Regions from separate parts of the Enterococcus wangshanyuanii genome, predicted to be linked through region 2. Evidence: predicted binding sites of a transcription regulator. Region 2 holds the regulator's gene; the other holds the start of a gene.
The links. Region 2 encodes LexA, which represses DNA repair genes until DNA is damaged. Its sites were predicted from a motif close to CNAACANNTGTTNG; they were not measured.

Region 1 (3,153 bases), 780 kb from region 2:
AGACAGAGGATTTCTTTAATAAGAAAACACTGATAATCACGAGTAAAACAACAGATGCAAAAATAAGTAGGCGAATCACTATATAACCTCCATCAAATAAAAAACAATTTGCATTACAGCAAATTGTTCAACTAGCTAATAAAAAAGGAAAATCCGTCGATGCCGTTATTCGTCCTATAGTATTGAACCCGCAAATAAAGCAGGTGGGTTCCACGACTGACAGCTTCGAACTACCAAATGATAAGGCATGTTACCAGCTTAGGTACCAGAAGGATCCCAAGATATCAATAAAATGTTCGGTCAACACACAAAAAAGACAACGCGCACATCACAGATTTACCATCTTTATAATAGCACAAGATTATTTAAACAGCAACGAGAGAGCTTGAAATTGAGATCGTTTTATTTCGATTTTTTCCCAGATTTTTTCCACTCTTGAATTCGCTGGTATTGCTGATGCAAGGCCTGTTCATACTTACCAGTATCGATGGGCTCATAATAATGTGCATTTTTTATTTTGTCTGGTAAATATTGTTGATCGACCCAAGCATTTTCAAAATTGTGAGGATATTGATAACCTAGTCCTCGATTTAATTCTTTTGCTCCAAAATAGTGGCTGTCACGTAGATGATCAGGGACATCTCCTGCTTTCCCTTCACGAATATCTGCCAAAGCAGCATCTATCGCGCTGATTCCTGAATTTGATTTTGGTGATAAGCAGAGATCGATGACAACACTTGCTAAAGGAATCCGTGCTTCTGGGAATCCTAATTTTTCTGCAGCTTGAACGGCAGTAACCGTACGTGCTGCTGCTGCTGGATTTCCTAGACCGATATCTTCATAGGCAATGACCATCAAACGCCTGCAGATAATTGGTAAATCTCCAGCTTCGACTAAACGGGCCAAGTAATGAAGAGCACCATCAACATCACTGCCGCGGATCGATTTTTGAAAAGCAGAGATAACATCATAGTGAGCATCGCCATCTTTGTCATGAGTCAAAGCTTTTCGCTGAACACATTCTTCAATGATCGAAAGAGTGATGTCGATTTTCTCGTCTGTTGATTTAGGTGTGGATTTTACCGCAAGCTCAAGACCATTCAACGCACTGCGCAAATCACCATTTGTTGCGCGGGATAAATGGTGAAGAGCTTTTTCTTCTAACACGACAGGATAGTCTCCTAGACCGCGTTCAGTATCAGATAAAGCATCGTTGATCGCCTTTTTTATATCTGTTTCATTCAAAGGTTTGACTTCAAAAATTTGTGTCCTGCTTCTGATCGCTGGATTGATCGTAATATAAGGATTTTCAGTTGTTGCACCGATCATGATGATTCGACCATTTTCCAAATGAGGCAGTAAGAAATCTTGTTTTGTTTTATCTAAGCGATGGACCTCATCTAAAAGTAAAATCACAGTGCCGCTCATTTTTGCTTCTTCTGCGACGATCTGCAAGTCTTTTTTTGTATCTGTTGCGGCATTCAACATGCGAAAGGCATAGTTTGTTGAGCCGGCGATGGCACTAGCAATACTTGTTTTTCCAGTTCCGGGAGGACCATACAAAATCATTGATGATAGCATTTTGGCTTCGACCATTCTGCGAATGATTTTTCCAGGACCGACAAGATGTTCTTGACCTACGACTTCATCTAAATTACGTGGGCGCATACGATAAGCTAAAGGCTGCTGCATCGTTGAACCTCCTTTTTCGTTCTATAATTATTTATTATACCACAAAGAACATATGTTTGTTATCGCTTGAGATTTTTATGTTTATAAAGAGAAAGTCTTGATTTATCACACGAAATGTTAGTGGTTCAATGGATAAAGGCAGTTATTTCGTGTATGATAGAAAGTGGTGAAAAATAATGAATGAAACGATCCATTTTTTTAATACAAAATCAACAGAAGAAATCGCTCAGTTTTTATTGGGCATGTATTTAGAGCATGAAACAGAAGAAGGCACACTAGCTGGGTATATTGTGGATACAGAAGCGTATTTGGGTCCTGATGACGAAGCAGCTCATAGCTTTGGTTTACGAAAAACACCTCGATTAAGAGCAATGTATGAAAAACCAGGAACAATCTATTTATATACGATGCATACCCATTTAATCTTGAATATGGTCACAAAAGATAAAGGCATACCGCAAGGAGTTATGATTCGGGCGATCCAACCTGTCGAAGGACTTGAACAAATGGAGGCGAATCGTAATGGTAGAAAAGGTGCGGAGCTATCAAATGGCCCTGGGAAATTAGTCAGTGCTTTAGGCATTACCAAAGAGTCATATGGACGATCGATCTTTGATAGTACACTTAGGATCGTTCCGGAAAAAAGAAAGCAGCCGCAAAAAATTATTGCGCTTCCCAGAATCGGCATTCCTAATAAAGGAATTTGGACAGAGTTACCTTTGAGATATGTGGTTTCCGGAAACCCTTATATCTCAAAACAAAAAAGAAGTGACATCGACCAAACAACGTTTGGCTGGAAGGAAGAAGTAGAATGAAAAAACCAACAATGTTAACTTATTTGGATGAACAACTGACGAAGAAAATAACAGAATACGATGTGGCTCTTGACTGGAATACTAAAAATCATTCGATTGAAGTCGTTTTTCGTTTATTTGCTGAAAATAGTGCACATGAACAAATCGATGATGCCGCAGGAACCTTGTCAGAAGAGGAAATCATTGAATTTGAAGATGGTATTTTATTATTTAATCCTGAAAAGACAATAGTAGATGAAGAAGACTATCTAGCTGTGATCCCCTATGAAGGAAAAAAAGGGATCAAGCAATCTATTTTAGATGGTCTGGTTGACTACTTAAATGAAGTTTTAACAGAAGGTCAAAGTGACTTACTGGACTTTTTAACAGATGAAGAGCAGGAAATTTTTGAACTGAAATGGTCTGATACAGCATTTAATGAAGCAGTACAAAACTATCAAAAAGCGGATGGCGACACATATATCGCCTATCCGAGCTATTAAAGAGGTGCGTTTATGAAATGGACAGAAGTAAAGGTAGAAACAGCTAGTGAAGCAGTTGAGGCAATCTCAAATATCATGATGGAAGCTGGAGCAAGCGGCGTAGCAATCGAAGATGCATTAGATGTGGAGAACTTTCAAAGTGATTTATATGGTGAGCTTTTAGA
Region 2 (3,153 bases):
CAATCCCTTGACCTAATGGACCAGTTGTTGCTTCGACACCATCTGTATGATGAACTTCAGGGTGACCAGGAGTCAAACTTTCCCATTGACGGAAACCTTTCAAATCATCGATAGAAACGTTATAACCTGCTAAATGAAGCAAACTATATAACATCGCTGAACCATGCCCGGCAGAAAGAACGAAACGGTCTCTGTCTGCCCAGTTTCTTGAGGTTTTAGGATTTACTTTTAAGTGTTTTGTCCAAAGTGCATAGGCCATAGGGGCTGCCCCCATTGGTAATCCAGGATGTCCTGAATTAGCTTTTTGAATCGCTTCGATACTTAAGGTACGAATGGTATTGACGCCTAATTGATCAGTGTTGTCGAACAAAAAAATCATCTCCTATTTAGGTTTTTTTTACCTTTATTAAGTCCATTTTAGCGTATTTCTTTTATGAAAGCAATTACTTTCAGTAAAAAAAACTGAAATTATTTTCTATTATGCAGCCCTTTTTGCTTTTGGATTTTCTTTAATTTATCTGGGGTCACATCTTTTCCTTCCGGATCTACGACCTTCATCCCTTCGATATGATGACGCATGCCGCTGCGGAAGGTCGCTAAATATTCTTGTCTGAGTTCGTTCTGTTCTTTTTTTTCAGTTTCTGATAATCCGCTCTCCTTTGCTTTTTTAGCAAGTTCATTGATGCGGTTCATTTTTTCTGGTGATAGCATTTATTGTCCTCCTTTAATGAAAGGTTAGCAAAAATCTTGATAGTAATCATAATAAGAAATAAGAGTTTACTTTCCATGTCTATCTTATAAGATGTATTATAAAAATACAACCATATTCTAGATAAAACAATGTTCTTACCCTTTTTTTTGCATATAATAATACTTTTAACAAAAAATACGAACGCTTGTTTGATTCCTATAGAAAACTATGGTACACTAAATTTATAAATTGAAAGAAGGTGCGGGTTTTGGTGAAACGTACAGATACAAGACAAGTCGAAGTATTAAAATATATATATGAACAAGTCGAACTTAAAGGCTATCCTCCAACCGTTCGAGAAATCGGAAAAGCAGTAGACCTATCCTCTACTTCTACTGTTCATGGACATTTAGCACGTTTAGAAAAAAAAGGATTGATCCTAAGAGACCCGACTAAACCTCGAGCGATCGAACTGACTGCTGAAGGATTGGAAAAAATCGGTATCAAGCCAACAGTCATTCCTATGTTGGGGGTGGTTACTGCTGGTGAACCAATCCTAGCTGTTGAAGAGGCATCGGATTTTTTCCCATTGCCGCCTGATTTACAATCCGAAGAAAATTCACTATTCATGTTGACGATTCGCGGAGAAAGTATGATCAACGCTGGAATACTGGATGGTGATCAAGTTATCGTTCGTAAACAAAGTGCTGCAGCAAATGGGGACATTGTTATTGCAATGACAGATGAAGATGAAGCAACATGCAAGCGATTCTTTAAGGAAACAGACCATATTCGCCTACAACCTGAGAATGATGCATTAGAACCGATCATTCTGCCTAATGTTAGTATTCTTGGTAAAGTTGTTGGTTTATACCGCAATCATATTTAATAAAAAAGTTAGCAGAATCTTCTACAGACCTGCTAACTTTTTTTACTCTTCCTGCTCTGGGCAGACTTTCCTTTGGTATGTTTCAAACTGATAAGAATAGTAATTTTGTTCATCCTGCTCACCAGGGCTAAGATTGATCAACGTCCAATCTTCCCAAGAAACTTCTGGAAATACTGAATCTCCATCAAAAGTATGGCTGATCACTGTACGATATAAAACGTCACAGTAAGGTAAAAATTCCTCGTAAACTTTGGAACCGCCAGCTATAAAAGTAATTCCTGAAAATTCTTGGGCATAGGCCAGTACTTCGTCTATATCATGAACAACAATAACGCCAGAAGCCTTATAGTTTTTGTCCCTCGTCATAACGATCGTTTGTCGATTAGGCAGCGGACGACTTCCCATTCCTTCAAATGTTTTTCTTCCCATGACGATTGTATTATCCTCCGTCATTTGCTTAAAAAATTTTAGATCATTTGGCAGATGCCACGGCAATCGATTTTCCTTTCCGATCGTTCCCTGTTCATCTTGTGCCCAGATAGCTGCTAACATAAAATGCTCCTTTCAAACTTAAACGGCGATAGGTGCTTTGATTGCTGGGTGAGGATCATATCCTTCTATTACAATATCTTCCATTTCAAAATCAAAAACAGATTCCTTTTCTTGGTTCAACTTAAGTGTAGGAAATGAACGAAGTTCTCTTGATAACTGCTCTTTCATTTGATCAATATGATTTGTATACAAATGCGCATCTCCAAGAGTATGGACAAAATCCCCCACTTCTAAGCCCGTTTCGTGAGCAATTAGATGAGTCAATAATGCATAACTAGCGATGTTAAACGGTACACCTAGAAAGACATCTCCACTACGTTGATATAATTGACAGCTCAATTTACCATCATTCACATAAAATTGAAACATAGTGTGACATGGAGGTAAAGCCATTGAAGGCACATCTTCTGGATTCCAAGCAGAGACGATCAATCGACGTGAGTCTGGCGTTGTTTTGATCATCTCAATGACATTTTTCAGTTGATCGATAAAACCGCCGTCTTTTGTTTCCCAATGACGCCACTGCGCACCATAAATATTACCTAGCTCTCCATACTTAGCAGCAAATGCTTCATCTGATACGATCTTTTCACAAAACGCTTTGTGCTCGGCCTCGTAGCTTAGTTTAAATTCGTCATCCACTAATACTCTACGACCAAAATCTGTCATATCTGGTCCTCGATAATCTTCGCTTTTAATGTATCGCTCAAAGGCCCACTCGTCCCAAATATGATTATTATGCTCCAATAAGTAACGAATATTCGTGTCTCCTTTTAAAAACCACAACAACTCGCTTTTGATCAAGCCAAAAGGAACACGCTTTGTCGTAAGCAATGGAAACCCTTGAGATAAATCAAAACGCATTTGATGACCAAAAATACTTTTAGTCCCAGTTCCAGTCCGATCTTCTTTTACATGTCCCTCTTCTAAAATTTTGCGGCCTAGTGCTAAGTATGCTTCTTCCATCATTATTGCCTCCTAATTTTCTGCAAATTCACTCAAATATTCCCAACGTTCCAAT

Region 1: a site for LexA is predicted at 1,738-1,751, ahead of CC204_RS06630 (replication-associated recombination protein A). Genes of this name have one in related genera too.

Annotation. Positions count from the first base shown of each region.
Region 1 is NZ_CP021874.1:1,381,837-1,384,989, reverse strand. Features, by position in the region: gene CC204_RS06640 (hypothetical protein) at 1-79, opposite strand, end outside; RNA gene ssrS (6S RNA) at 147-340, opposite strand; gene CC204_RS06630 (replication-associated recombination protein A) at 403-1,692, opposite strand; partial or broken gene CC204_RS06625 (DNA-3-methyladenine glycosylase) at 1,869-2,538, shown strand; gene CC204_RS06620 (DUF3013 family protein) at 2,504-2,989, shown strand; gene prmA (50S ribosomal protein L11 methyltransferase) at 3,002-3,153, shown strand, end outside.
Region 2 is NZ_CP021874.1:601,116-604,268, reverse strand. Features, by position in the region: gene tkt (transketolase) at 1-370, opposite strand, end outside; gene CC204_RS02865 (DUF896 family protein) at 469-711, opposite strand; gene lexA (transcriptional repressor LexA) at 960-1,580, shown strand; gene CC204_RS02855 (dihydrofolate reductase) at 1,623-2,132, opposite strand; gene CC204_RS02850 (thymidylate synthase) at 2,151-3,098, opposite strand; gene CC204_RS02845 (ABC-F family ATP-binding cassette domain-containing protein) at 3,111-3,153, opposite strand, start outside.